Regions from separate parts of the Streptomyces sp. NPDC046379 genome, predicted to be linked through region 2. Evidence: predicted binding sites of a transcription regulator. Region 2 holds the regulator's gene; the other holds the start of a gene.
The links. Region 2 encodes HrcA, which represses chaperone genes, less so after heat shock. Its sites were predicted from a motif close to TTNGCACTCNGNNNNNCNGAGTGCNAA; they were not measured.
Positions count from the first base shown of each region.

Region 1: groL (chaperonin GroEL) is a predicted target of HrcA. The motif match lies at 1,416-1,442, and genes of this name have one in related genera.

Region 1 is NZ_JBVJFP010000012.1:131,093-138,316, forward strand. It holds gene thrC (threonine synthase) at 1-189, shown strand, start outside; gene ACZ6KF_RS21880 (ubiquitin-like small modifier protein 1) at 257-532, shown strand; gene ACZ6KF_RS21885 (cold-shock protein) at 941-1,144, shown strand; gene groL (chaperonin GroEL) at 1,605-3,227, shown strand; gene ACZ6KF_RS21895 (NADH:flavin oxidoreductase) at 3,445-4,572, shown strand; gene ACZ6KF_RS21900 (hypothetical protein) at 4,583-5,152, opposite strand; gene murQ (N-acetylmuramic acid 6-phosphate etherase) at 5,488-6,423, opposite strand; gene ACZ6KF_RS21910 (MurR/RpiR family transcriptional regulator) at 6,535-7,224, opposite strand, start outside.
Region 2 is NZ_JBVJFP010000001.1:458,074-465,297, forward strand. It holds gene dnaJ (molecular chaperone DnaJ) at 14-1,150, opposite strand; gene hrcA (heat-inducible transcriptional repressor HrcA) at 1,151-2,167, opposite strand; gene ACZ6KF_RS02105 (MBL fold metallo-hydrolase) at 2,330-3,061, shown strand; gene ACZ6KF_RS02110 (DUF3097 domain-containing protein) at 3,093-3,905, shown strand; gene ACZ6KF_RS02115 (Uma2 family endonuclease) at 4,045-4,335, opposite strand; gene hemW (radical SAM family heme chaperone HemW) at 4,374-5,606, opposite strand; gene ACZ6KF_RS02125 (SpoIIE family protein phosphatase) at 5,637-7,224, opposite strand, start outside.

The DNA.
Region 1 (7,224 bases), on a different contig from region 2:
ACGGCCGGCGGCGTGACGGTGGGCGTGACCCGCAAGCTGATCGAGAACGGCGTGCTGGACCCGGCGAAGACCACGGTCGTCCTCAACACGGGCGACGGTCTCAAGACGCTGGACGCCGTGGCGGGGACGGGGCTCACCGCGACCATCCGGCCGAGCCTGGAGTCGTTCCGCGCGGCCGGCCTCGCCTGATCCGCCGGTCCGCCGCCCCCTTCCGCATCCGCGTACGCCAGCCACCCCGACCGGAGGTCACCGAGCCATGAGCGTCACCGTCCGCATCCCCACCATCCTGCGCACCTACACGGGCGGGAAGGCCGAGGTCGCCGCCGAGGGGGCCACCCTCGGCGAGGTCATCGCCGACCTGGAGAAGAACCACACGGGCATCGCCGCCCGCGTCCTGGACGACCAGGGCAAGCTGCGCCGCTTCGTCAACGTGTACGTCAACGACGACGACGTCCGTTTTGAACAGGGTCTGGACACCGCCACCCCGGACGGCGCGGGAGTGTCGATCATCCCCGCCGTCGCCGGCGGCTGAACACCGGACGTCCGTTGAATGGCCCCCTCCCCAAGAGAAGCGGAGGGGGCCATTCAATGTGATTGAGCACGGTAGAGTTGGGGAACGCGCCCCCTTTCACCTTGCCGGGCGCATATGTGGAACGCTGCGCTTCCGTCGAGAAGTAGCCAAAGTGTGCGATCCTTTTCGGCCATCCTGGCCTTTTCCGCGGTCCGGCTTGCCCTGAAGTCTGGCGGATTTTCCGTAAATTCCCGACCGCTCGCGCCCAGATTTCTCGTCCGACTGACCTGTTGCAGACGGCAGTTGGACAGATACATTCGGCCGCGGTCGACGCGTTCCGGCGCACGCCCCCAGCCATTGGGGGGTGAGGTCTGACCCGGGTCCGCGAAGTGTGGATCTGTGCAAGGGCCAGTAATAGGGGAGTTAGGCATGGCTCAGGGCACCGTCAAGTGGTTCAACGCGGAGAAGGGGTACGGCTTCATCGCGGTCGACGGTGGTGCGGACGTCTTCGTCCACTACAGCGCGATCCAGATGGACGGGTACCGGACCCTCGAAGAGGGCCAGCGAGTCGAGTTCGAGATCTCGCAGGGTCAGAAGGGCCCGCAGGCCGACATGGTCCGCGTCACTGCCTGAAACGCGCGACCGACCACCGCAGGCGAAGGTCTTTCTCCGAAGGGCCCGCATCCCCAGGGGTGCGGGCCCTTCGGCTGTCCGGGCCCGCGTCCCCGGCTGTCCGGGCCCGCGCCTCCGGCCTCCGGGTCCGCCTCCGGCCTCCGGGTCCGTCGCCTTCGGCCTTCGGGTCCGTCGCCTTCGGCCGTCCGCGGATCCGCCGCTTCCGGCGGTCGGGACCCGCGCTTCCGGCTGTCCGGACCCACGCCTCCGGGTGGCCGGATGCCGGGAGGCGCTTGCACTCACCACACCCGAGTGCTAATCATTGGCGTTAGCACTCTGAAGGTGAGAGTGACAAAGAAGGACCGGGTCGGTGAGGCCCGCGGGCCAGGTGGGGCAAGGAACCACGGGCCGGCGAGCCGTCCGTCGCGGGCGCGGGCGCGGTCCGAAGGAATCACCCCCAGTCCTGGAGGGACCACTTCACATGGCCAAGATCATCGCGTTCGACGAGGAGGCGCGGCGCGGCCTCGAGCGCGGCATGAACCAGCTCGCGGACGCCGTGAAGGTGACGCTCGGCCCCAAGGGCCGCAACGTCGTCCTCGAGAAGAAGTGGGGCGCCCCCACGATCACCAACGATGGTGTCTCCATCGCCAAGGAGATCGAGCTCGAGGACCCGTACGAGAAGATCGGCGCCGAGCTGGTCAAGGAAGTCGCCAAGAAGACGGACGACGTCGCCGGCGACGGTACGACCACGGCGACCGTGCTGGCCCAGGCCCTGGTGCGCGAGGGTCTGCGCAACGTCGCGGCCGGCGCCAACCCGATGGCCCTGAAGCGCGGCATCGAGAAGGCCGTCGAGGCCGTCTCCGCCGCCCTGCTCGACCAGGCCAAGGAGGTCGAGACCAAGGAGCAGATCGCCTCCACGGCCTCCATCTCCGCCGCCGACACCCAGATCGGCGAGCTGATCGCCGAGGCGATGGACAAGGTCGGCAAGGAAGGCGTCATCACGGTCGAGGAGTCGCAGACCTTCGGTCTGGAGCTCGAGCTCACCGAGGGCATGCGCTTCGACAAGGGCTACATCTCGGCGTACTTCGCCACCGACATGGAGCGGATGGAGGCCTCGCTCGAGGACCCCTACATCCTCATCGCCAACTCCAAGATCTCCAACGTCAAGGACCTGCTTCCGCTCCTGGAGAAGGTCATGCAGTCGGGCAAGCCGCTGCTGATCATCGCCGAGGACGTCGAGGGCGAGGCCCTGTCGACCCTGGTCGTCAACAAGATCCGCGGCACCTTCAAGTCCGTCGCCGTCAAGGCCCCGGGCTTCGGCGACCGCCGCAAGGCCATGCTCGGCGACATCGCCATCCTCACGGGCGGCGAGGTCATCTCCGAGGAGGTCGGCCTCAAGCTGGAGAACGCGACCCTGGACCTCCTGGGCCGCGCCCGCAAGGTCGTCATCACCAAGGACGAGACCACCATCGTGGACGGCGCCGGCTCCGCGGAGCAGGTCCAGGGCCGCGTGAACCAGATCCGCGCCGAGATCGAGAACAGCGACTCGGACTACGACCGCGAGAAGCTGCAGGAGCGCCTGGCGAAGCTCGCCGGCGGTGTCGCGGTCATCAAGGCCGGCGCCGCCACCGAGGTGGAGCTCAAGGAGCGCAAGCACCGCATCGAGGACGCCGTGCGCAACGCCAAGGCGGCCGTCGAGGAGGGCATCGTCGCCGGTGGTGGCGTGGCCCTGCTCCAGGCCTCCCAGGTGTTCGAGAAGCTGGAGCTCGAGGGCGACGAGGCCACCGGTGCCGCCGCCGTCAAGCTGGCGCTCGAGGCCCCGCTGAAGCAGATCGCCGTCAACGCCGGCCTCGAGGGCGGCGTCGTGGTGGAGAAGGTCCGCAACCTCACCCCGGGCCACGGCCTGAACGCCGCGACCGGTGAGTACGTCGACCTGGTCGCCGAAGGCATCATCGACCCGGCGAAGGTGACCCGTTCCGCGCTGCAGAACGCCGCCTCCATCGCCGCGCTGTTCCTCACCACCGAGGCCGTCATCGCCGACAAGCCGGAGAAGGCCGCCGCGCCGGCCGGCGGCGGCATGCCGGGCGGTGACATGGACTTCTGATCCTTCCGAGGATCGGTACCGTCCTTCCGTGCCGTGGGCGGCACTCCCCGTACGACGGGGGGTGCCGCCCACGGGCGTTTCCGCGGCGGCCGGGTGCGGGTCCGTCCGCGTTCTCCGGCTCCCGGGAACGGGATCCGCGGCTCCCGGGAATGCGATCTGGACACCGCTTGTTGCACATGCACATACTGATCGGTATCCGATCCCTAGGAGCCCCCGAGTGACCGTCTCCCCGCCCGCCGCCTCCCGCGCGGCCGAGATCCTCTCCCGCCCCGTGTCGATCAACGGCCTCACGGTGCCGAACCGCATCGTCATGGCGCCGATGACCCGTCAGTTCTCCCCGGGCGGCGTCCCCGGCGAGGACGTGGTGTCGTACTACGCCCGCCGTGCCGCCGCCGGCGTCGGGCTCATCGTCACCGAGGGCACGTACGTCGGCCACGACTCGGCCGGGGAGAGCAGCCGGGTGCCGCGGTTCCACGGGGCCGAGCAGCTGGCGGGCTGGACGAAGGTCGCCGACGCCGTGCACGCGGCCGGCGGGACGATCGTGCCGCAGCTGTGGCACATCGGCATGGTCCGCAAGCCGGGCCGCCCGCCGTTCCCCGAGGCGTCCCCCGTCGGCCCCTCCGGGCTGCGCCTGGACGGCACCGCGGGCGACGGCCGGGAGATGACGCGCCAGGACCTGGACGACGTGATCGCCGCCTTCGCCGAGGCCGCCGCGGCGGCCGAGCGGATCGGCTTCGACGGCGTCGAACTGCACGGCGCCCACGGCTACCTCATCGACCAGTTCCTGTGGGAGTTCACCAACCGCCGCACCGACGCCTACGGCGGCGACCCCGTCGCCCGCACCCGGTTCGCCGCCGAGATCGTGGCCGCCGTCCGCGCCTCCGTTTCGCCCGGCTTCCCGGTGATCTTCCGCTACTCGCAGTGGAAGTCGGGGGCCTACGACGCCAGGCTCGCCGACACCCCCGAGCAGCTGGAGGCCGTCCTCACCCCGCTCGCCGCCGCCGGCGTCGACGCCTTCCACGCCTCCACCCGCCGCTACTGGCTCCCCGAGTTCGACGGCTCCGACCTCAACCTCGCCGGCTGGACCAAGAAGCTCACCGGCAAGCCCGCCATCACCGTCGGCTCGGTGGGCCTCGACGGCGACTTCATCAAGGCGTTCCAGGGCGAGGGCGCCGCGCTGGGCAGCCTCGACAACCTCCTCGACCGCTTTGAGCGCGACGAGTTCGACCTGGTCGCCGTCGGCCGCGCCCTGCTCCAGGACCCGCAGTGGGCCGAGAAGGTGCTCGCCGGCCGCTTCGATGAGCTGGCCCCGTACGACGCCGCGTCCCTGCGCACCCTGAGCTGACCGCGGCGGCCTACAGGTTGCCCATCGGCTCGATGTCCACCCGCACCGGGGTGCCCCACACGCGGAGCACCTCGTAGTCGGTGAACTCGTGCACCAGCCGGTACGCCATGGCGGGCCGCGAGCCGCGCCGCTGGGCGGCCAGATACAGCTCGGCCTCGCGCCGGTCCCGGCGCGGGGTCCCGCACAGCTGCCACTCCTGCCCGTTCCACAGCTCCGGCAGCCAGCGCTGCTGGGGCTGCGGACGGTCGCCGCGCACCCCGTACCGCGACGGCGCGGTGGCGGCGGGGCCGGCGGGCGCGGCGGGGCCGTTGAACTCGGCCCGGCGGGCCGCCCGCCGCCGCGTCTCGCACAGCAGGCACAGGTCGGGCGCGCTCTCGTCCACGGGCCCGTACGGATGCTCGGGGCAGCGGGTGGCCGGGGCCTGCGCGCCGGCGCTCTCCTCCAGCAGCTCCAGCGCGCGCTTGAGGTCCGCCTTGATCTCGTGCAGCTTGGCGTCCGGCGTGTCGGCGCCGAGGGCCTCGCCGTGTTCCCCGAGCAGCCGGAGGGCACGGCCGAGAGCGGTGACGTGGGCGTGGTTCATGCCGTCCAGTGTCTCAGCGGGGGGCGCGGGGGCCGTGCCGCGCGCGGTGGCGGTGGGATTGCGTCGGCAGCCGCGTCGCGCGGCCGTCGGGGCGTTCGGCCGTGTGGCAGGGGGCCGCCGCCCGAACCCTCCAGGGCAGTCGGTCGGTGGCCGTGTGGTGTTCGGCCGGTGTGTCAGCGGGCTGCCGTCTCCAGCGCCTCGCGCAGTCGGTCGCCGGAGTTCGCCCGGTGGCCGTGTGGTGTTCGGCCGGTGTGTCAGTGGGCTGCCGTCTCCAGCGGCTCGCGCAGTCGGTCGCCGGAGTTCGCCCGGTGGCCGTGTGGTGTTCGGCCGGTGTGTCAGTGGGCTGCCGCCACCAGCGCCTCGCGCAGTCGGCCCCCCGACTCCGCCAGCAGCCGTGCCGCCGTCGGGGCGTCCACCTGGCCGAGGATCGTCAGGATGGCGTCCTTGACCTCGCCGCCCGTCGCCGCGAGGGCCGCCTCGATCTCGTCGTCGCCCGCGCCGGTGGCCAGGGCGACGATCCGGCGGGAGCGGGCGCGCAGCTTGTCGTTGGAGGCGCGCACGTCGACCATCAGGTTCCCGTACGTCTTGCCCAGCCGGATCATCGTGATCGTCGAGATCATGTTGAGCACCAGCTTCTGCGCCGTGCCCGCCTTCAGCCGGGTGGACCCGGTGATCAGCTCGGGCCCGACGACGACCTCGATCCCGTGCTCGGCGGCCGCGGCGAGGGCGCTGCCCGGATTGCAGGCCAGCCCCACGGTCAGGGCGCCGTGCGCGCGGGCGTGCTCCACCGCGCAGACGGCGTAGGGCGTACGGCCGGACGCGGACACGCCGACCACCGCGTCCCCGGAGGTCAGCCCGAGGGCGTCCAGGTCGCGCCGGGCCAGCTCGGCCGAGTCCTCGGCGCCCTCGACGGACGTGACCAGCGCGTCCCTGCCGCCCGCGACGAGGCCCACGACCTGCGCCGGGTCGGTGTTGAAGGTGGGCGGGCACTCGGAGGCGTCCAGCACCCCGAGCCGCCCGGCGGTGCCGGCGCCGGCGTAGACGAGCCGTCCGCCGCGGGCCATGCGCTCGGCGACGGCGTCGACGGCGGCGGCGATCCGGGGCAGCTCCCGGGCGACGGCGGCGGGGACGCCGGCGTCCTCGCCGTTCATCAGCGTGGCGATCTCCAGGGTGGACAGCCGGTCGATCTCCGCCAGTTCGGGCCGGAAGGCCTCGGTCGGCAGGCTCGCCAACTGGGCCCGCAGGCCGGGCGATTCGGGTGTGGGGGTCATGGACGTCGGTTCCTGTTCGGTGCGGGTGGGTACGGCATGAACCGCCTGCGACGGCGGATGTCCTGCCTGCGAGCCGGATGTCCTGTCCGCCTGCGACGCAGGACGTCCCGCCTACCTGCGATGCCGGTGGGCCAGTGCCTCGTACGACGCGGACAGCGCCGGCCCCGCCGTCTCGTAGGTCCGCTGCGCCACCCCCACGAACAGGCAGTCCACCACCAGCAGTTGGCTGGTCCGCGAGGACATCGCCGCGGGCCGCAGCTCGCTCTCGCGGGCCGTGGACGTCGTCAGCACCAGGTCGGCGTACTGCGTCACCGCGGAGTCGGGCCGGCCGGTGACCGCGACGGTCGTCGCCCCGCGCTCGAAGGCGACCCGCAGCGGCTCGATGACGTCCCCGGTCGACCCGGAGTGGGTGATCGCGACGGCGACGTCCCCGGCGCGCAGCTGCACCGCGTTCGTCACCGCGAGGTGCGGATCGCCGGGCGCGTGCGCCATCAGCCCTATGCGCAGCAGCTTCTGCGTCAGGTCCTGGGCGACCAGTCCCGACGCCCCGATGCCGTACACGTCGGTGCGGCGGGCGGTGGCCACCGCGGCGACGGCGGCGCCGAGCTGGGCGGTGTCGAGGCCGGCGGCGGTGTCGGCGAGGGTCTGCTGCTCGTCGAGGGCGAGCTTGGCGACGACGTCGGCGATGGGGTCGTCCACCGCGATGTCGGTCGTGATGGCGGGCGCGCGGCCGGACTGCTGCTGGGCTGCGAGGCCGGCGAGGGCGAGGCGCAGATCGCGGTAGCCGGGGTAGCCGAGGAG
Region 2 (7,224 bases):
GCCGCCGACCCCGTCACCGCCCGTTGAACGCATCCTTCAGCCGAGAGAAAAGCCCTTGTTGCCCCGGCTGAAACTGGCCCTGAGGGCGTTCCTCACCCCGCAGTTTGGCCAGTTCGCGCAGGAGGCGCTCCTGGTCCGGGTCGAGTTTGTTGGGGGTCTGCACCTCGACGTGGACGATCAGGTCGCCCCGGCCGCCGCCGCGCAGATGGGTGACGCCGCGGCCGTGCAGCGGGATCGACTGGCCGGACTGGGTGCCGGGCCGGATGTCGACCTCCTCCATGCCGTCCAGCGTCTCCAGCGGCACCTTGGTGCCGAGGGCCGCCGCCGTCATGGGGATCGTGACCGTGCAGTGCAGGTCGTCGCCGCGCCGCTGGAAGGTCGGGTGCGGCAGCTCGTGGATCTCGACGTACAGGTCGCCGGCCGGGCCGCCGCCGGGGCCGACCTCGCCCTCGCCCGCGAGCTGGATCCGGGTGCCGTTGTCGACGCCGGCCGGAATCTTCACGGTCAGCGTGCGGCGGGAGCGGACGCGTCCGTCGCCGGCGCACTCCGGGCACGGGTTCGGCACGACGGTGCCGAAGCCCTGGCACTGCGGGCACGGCCGGGAGGTCATGACCTGGCCCAGGAACGAGCGCGTGACCTGGGAGACCTCGCCCCGGCCCCGGCACATGTCGCACGTCTGCGCCGCGGTCCCGGGCGCCGCGCCCTCGCCGCTGCAGGTGGCGCACACGACGGCCGTGTCGACCTGGAGGTCCTTGGTGGTGCCGAAGGCGGCCTCGTCCAGCTCCACCTCGATCCGGATCATCGCGTCCTGGCCCCGGCGGGTGCGCGAGCGCGGCCCGCGCTGCGACGCCGTGCCGAAGAACGCGTCCATGATGTCCGAGAAGTTCCCGAAGCCGCCCGCGCCGAAGCCGCCCGCTCCGGCGCCGCCGCCCTGCGAGAGGGGGTCGCCGCCGAGGTCGTAGACCTGCTTCTTCTGCGGGTCCGAGAGCACCTCGTAGGCGGCGTTGATCTCCTTGAACCGCTCCTGCGTCTTCGGATCGGGGTTGACGTCAGGGTGCAGCTCGCGCGCGAGCCTGCGGAAGGCCTTCTTGATCTCTTCCTGCGACGCGTCGCGGCGCACGCCGAGAACGGCGTAATAGTCCGTGGCCACTTACGACTCCGCCAGGATCTGTCCGACGTACCGTGCCACCGCTCGTACCGCTCCCATCGTTCCCGGGTAATCCATGCGGGTCGGTCCGACCACGCCGAGTTTGGCGACTGCCTCGCCGCCCGAACCGTAGCCCACCGACACCACCGACGTGGAGGTGAGTCCCTCGTGGGCGTTCTCGTGCCCGATGCGCACGGTCATGCCCGAATCCTTCGCCTCGCCAAGCAACTTGAGGAGGACGACCTGCTCCTCCAGCGCCTCCAGCACGGGCCGGATGGTGAGGGGGAAGTCATGTCCGAAGCGGGTGAGATTGGCGGTGCCGCCGATCATCAGCCGCTCCTCGGTCCGCTCCACCAGCGTCTCCAGCAGGGTGGAGAGCACCGTCTGGACCGTGCCGCGGTCCTCCTTCTCGAAGGCCTCCGGCAGATCCTGCACCAGCTGCGGCACGTCCGTGAACCGGCGCCCCGCGACGCGGCTGTTCAGCCGTGCCCGCAGGTCCGCCAGGGACGCCTCGCCGAACGGCGCCGGGCAGTCGATCACCCGCTGCTCGACCCGGCCGGTGTCCGTGATCAGCACCAGCATCACGCGCGCGGGCGCCAGCGACAGCAGCTCGACATGGCGCACCGTCGACCGCGTGAGCGACGGGTACTGCACCACCGCGACCTGCCGGGTGAGCTGCGCCAGCAGCCGCACCGTGCGCGCCACCACGTCGTCGAGGTCGACGGCGCCGTCGAGGAAGTTCTGGATCGCGCGCCGCTCGGGCGCGGTCAGCGGCTTGACCTCGGCCAGCTTGTCGACGAAGAGGCGGTAGCCCTTGTCCGTGGGGATGCGCCCGGCGCTGGTGTGCGGCTGCGCGATGTACCCCTCGTCCTCCAGGGCCGCCATGTCGTTGCGGACGGTGGCCGGGGAGACGCCGAGGCTGTGCCGTTCGGTGAGGGCCTTGGAGCCGACCGGCTCCTCGGTTCCGACGTAGTCCTGGACGATGGCGCGCAGGACCTGCAGCCTTCGTTCACTGAGCATTCGCGCACACCTCCAGCGGTTCGCCCCTTGACGCTCCCCCTGGCACTCTGCGCACGCGAGTGCCAGCCTTACCCGGCCCAGTGTACGGCTGCCGGGTACGCCCCGGGCAAGGCCGGTCCCGCCGGGGTCGTGCCGCCGGGGACGTGAGGCTAGCGTCGCCGTATGACGGTGACTTGGGAAGAGGCGGGGTGGGAGCGGGTGGCGGCCGGGGTCGGCCGGCGGCGTCTGCCCGGGTGGGACTGCACGGCCGGGCTGGTGCTCGGGAAGGGCGCCGCGCTGCTGATCGACGCGGGGTCGGGGCTCGCGGAGGGGGCGATGCTGGGCGCGCGGGCGCGGGAGGTCGCCGGCCACCGTGTGACCCATCTCGCGCTGACCCACCCGCACTTCGACCATGTCTTCGGGGCGGCGGCGGTCGCGGGCGCGCAGGTGTACGGCGCGGTGGGCGTGGACGCGGCGCTCACCTCGCCCCGCGGGCGGGAGGAGCTGCGGGCGGACGCCGTGCGCAACGGCCTGGACGCGGAGACGGCCCGGGAGGCGGCGGACGGTCTGACCGCGCCGGCCCATCTGGTCAGCGGCGAGTGGACGCTGGACCTGGGCCCCGGCCGCCAGGTGCTGCTGGCGAACGTCGGCCCCGGGCACACCGCCCACGATCTGGCGGTGCTGGTGCCGGGCGACCCGGAGATCGTCTTCTGCGGCGACCTGGTCGAGGAGTCCGACGAGCCGCAGGCCGGCCCGGACGCGGTGCCGTCGCGCTGGCCGGCCGCGCTGGACCGGCTGCTGGACCTCGGGGGCGAGGACGCGGTGTACGTGCCCGGTCACGGGGCGCCGGTGGACGCGGCGTTCGTCCGGCGCCAGCGGGACGCCCTGGCGGCGCGTTTCGGCGTGTCGCCGTGACGGCCGCGGGGGTTCTCCTATCGTCGTTCGAATGCGCCAGTACTCTCCGGACCTGACCCCGCCGTGGAAGAAGCCGAAGCCCGTGCCCGAGGTGCCGGCGGAGCCCGGCCTGGTGGTGGAGGAGGCGGGCACCGGTTTCTGCGGGGCGGTGATCCGCTGCGAGGCGGGCACGGTGACGCTGGAGGACCGCTTCGGCAAGCACCGGGTGTTCCCGCTGGAGCCCCGCGGCTTCCTCCTGGAGGGCCGCACGGTGACCCTCGTACGGCCCACGGCCCAGGCGCCGGTGCGTCCCGCCCGCACCGCCTCCGGTTCGGTCGCCGTCCCCGGCGCCCGCGCGCGGGTGGCCCGGGCCGGGCGGATCTATGTCGAGGGCCGGCACGACGCCGAGCTGGTGGAGAAGGTGTGGGGCGACGACCTGCGCATCGAGGGCGTGGTCGTGGAGTACCTGGAGGGCGTGGACGACCTGCCCGCGATCGTGGCCGAATTCGGCCCCGGCCCGGACGCCCGGCTCGGCGTCCTGGTGGACCATCTGGTGCCGGGCTCGAAGGAGTGGCGGATCGCACAGTCGGTGACGAGCGAGCACGCCCTGGTGGTGGGCCACCCGTACATCGACATCTGGGAGGCGGTGAAGCCGTCGTCCGTCGGCATCGAGGCGTGGCCGCGCGTGCCGCACGGCCAGGACTGGAAGACGGGGGTGTGCCGGGCGCTGGGCTGGCCGGAGAACACGGGCGCGGTGTGGCAGGCGATCCTGGCCCGGGTGGGGTCCTACAAGGACCTGGAGCCGGAGCTGCTGGGGCGGGTGGAGGAGCTGATCGACTTCGTCACGGACAGCGGTGAGCTCTGACACCGTGGAAGGTGCCGAAGTCGCCCGTGTCCAACTCGGTCCCCAGGGCTTCCAACGGCACCCGGTCACCGAACTTGACGATCTCCCGACTCCGGTAGTCGGCGTCCTCGCCCTGGCCTTCGGGCTTCGTCAGCAGGACTCACTGGGCCATGACCGGGTCGATGACGAGGTGGGCGGGAATCCCTCCCGCCGCGTAGACCGACCGTTCGACCACGTAGTCCTGGTGGACGCTTGATTCGGAGACGACTTCCACGGCCATCGTGACCAGCTGACACGGCAGCAGCCGTCCCCCCTGCGGCAGGAGATCACGCGCCAGTACCACAAGGTCGGGAACCGGCTCACTGGCCTCGTCGGCGATGTCGACGTCCTGCGTCCGCAGGCGGGCCCAGCGCTGTGGCGGAACCTGGTCCTGGACATCGGCAACGATCATGTTGTGCCCGTCCCGCACCGCTTCACCCGCCGGAGTGATCAGTCGACGAGATCCCTGACCACCGCGTCCGCCAGCAGCCGGCCCCGCAGGGTGAGCGCCGCGCGGCCCTCGGCGTACGGCCCCTCCCGCAGCAGCCCCTCCGACAGGGCCCGGCGGGCGGCGGCGAGGCCCTGGTCGCGCAGCAGGGACAGGGGGACGCCCTCACGCAGCCGCAGCTCCAGCAGGACGCGCTCGACCCGTCGGTCCTCGGCGCTCAGGATCTCGCGCCCGGCACCCGGCGAACGGCCCGCCGCTAGGGCCCCCGCGTACGCCCCGGGATGCTTGACGTTCCACCAGCGCACACCCCCGACGTGGCTGTGCGCCCCCGGTCCGGCGCCCCACCAGTCGGCGCCGCGCCAGTACAGCTCGTTGTGCAGACAGCGCCCGGCGTCGGAGGCGGCCCAGTTGGACACCTCGTACCAGTCGAATCCGGCCGCGGTCAGGGTCTCCTCGGCGATCAGGTAGCGGTCGGCGTGGACGTCGTCGTCGGTCGCCGGGATCTCGCCGCGGCGGATGCGTCGGGCGAGCCGGGTGCCCTCCTCGACGATCAGGGCGTAGGCGGAGACGTGGTCGGGTCCGGCGCCGAGGGCCGCGTCGAGGGAGGCCCGCCAGTCGTCGTCGGACTCGCCCGGGGTGCCGTAGATCAGGTCCAGGTTGACGTGGTCGAATCCGGCCGCGCGGGCCTCGGCGACGCAGGCCTCGGGGCGGCCGGGGGTGTGGGTGCGGTCCAGGACGCGCAGGACGTGCTGCCGGGCGCTCTGCATGCCGAAGGAGATCCGGTTGAAGCCGCCGTGGCGCAGGGCCGCGAGGTAGGCGGGGTCGACGGACTCCGGGTTCGCCTCCGTGGTGACCTCGGCGTCCGCCGCCAGCCCGAACTCCTCCCGGATCGCCCCCAGCATCCGTACGAGGTCCCCGGCCGCCAGCAGGGTCGGCGTGCCGCCGCCGACGAACACCGTGCTCACCTCGCGCGGGTCGTCGCCGAGGACCTTGCGGGCGAGGCGGATCTCGTCGATCAGGGTGTCGGCGTAGTTCTCGCGGGAGGCGAGGGCGCCCCCGGTGCCGCGCAGTTCGGTGGCGGTGTACGTGTTGAAGTCGCAGTAGCCGCAGCGGGTCGCGCAGTAGGGGACGTGCAGATAGAACCCGAGGGGACGCTCCGCGGCGCCGGCCAGGGCGTCCGGGGGCAGCGAGCCGTCGTCGGGGACGGGCTCGCCGTCGGGGAGTGCGGAAGGCATGTCTCCATTGTCCCGCACCGCCGCCGGTCGTTACTGCGCCTGCAGGACCAGCAGCGCCAGGTCGTCCTCCGGCGGCCTGTCCCCGAACTCGTGCACCAGTCGGCGGACCCGCTCGGCGATCAGCCCGGCGTCCAGTCCGGCGCAGCCGGCCAGCGCGGTCGCGAGGCCGTCCTCGTCGTCGAACTGGCGTGAGCCGCTGCGCCGCTCGGTGACGCCGTCGGTGACGCAGAGCAGGCTGTCGCCGGGCCACAGCTCGAAGGTCTCGCTGGTGTACGTCTCGTCCTCCACGACGCCGAGCAGCGTCTGGGGTCGCACGACCGCGCGGACGTCGCCGTCGGGGCGCAGGAGCAGCGGGAGGGGGTGGCCGGCGGAGGCGAGGGTGCAGTGGACGCCGCCGTCGAAGGGGACCAGTTCGCCGTAGAGGAGGGAGAGGAAGCGGGTCTGCGGGCCCTCCCCGGGGCCGGACGGTCCGGCGAGGGCGCGGGCGGCGGCGTCGGCGGCCTCGGTGGCGTCGTCGAGGAGGAGCTGGTTGAGGCGGTCCAGGACGTCGGCGACGCCGTAGCCCTCGCGGGCGAGCAGCCGCAGCCAGGGCCGGGCGAGCCCGATGACGACGGCGGCCTCGGGGCCCTTGCCCTGGACGTCCCCGAGGGCGAACCCCCAGCGGCCGTGGCCGGCCGGGAAGACGTCGTAGAAGTCGCCGCTGGGGCCGCCCTTGTCGCGGGGCTCGTAGACCAGGGCGCTGCGCACGCCGGGGATCTCGGCGACGGCCCCGGGGAGCAGGCCGCGCTGGAGCACGGCGCTGATGGTGGCCTGGCGGGCGTACTGCCGGGCGGCCCCGATGGCGAGGGCGACCCGTCGGCCGAGGTCCTCCACGAGGCCGGTGATCTCGTCCGGGAACCGCGGCACCCCGCCCCGCCCGATGACCAGCGTCCCGAGCGGCCGCCCGCCGGCGACGAGCGGATACGCGAGCGCGGCGCCGCCCGGGGGCGCGCCGACCGGTGCCCCGGCCGCGTCCGGCCCGCCCGGCGCGTCACCGCGGGTCGGACGGACGTGTGCGGTCCCCTCCGCCGGTGAGGCCGACCGGGCCGTCACCGGCTCGCCTCCGGCGCCGCGGGGGGAAGCACCCGCGGGGCTCGGACGCCCGGTCACCGGGTGACCGGAGCGGACGGCCCCCGGCCCGTCCGACGACCCGGCCGCACCCTCGCCGCCCCCGGCGGGGCGGGCGGGCGCCGACCCACCCGGCGCCACTGCCACGCCCTCGTCCCCGACGCCGCCGGCGCCCCCGGTCCGACCGGCCGGCACCGGCCCACCCCCCGGCGACGTCGACCTCACGCCCGCCTCGCCACCGGCACCCACCGAGGGACCGCCGTCGCCCACCGGGCCACCGGTCACCGGGCCCGACGCCCCGACCGCACCCTCCCCCGGACGGTCGTCCGCCGATCCGCCCGCCACCGACGCGCCCTCCGCGCCCGCCCCACCACCGGCACCACCCCGGAAGCCCTCCGCCGGCGCCGACCGCCCGGAGGTCGCACCGCTCGGCACCCCGGCCGCGCGAACACCCGCCGGCCCGCCCAGGGCCGACGCGGACGCCTCCCCCTCCGCGCCGCCGACCCCGCCC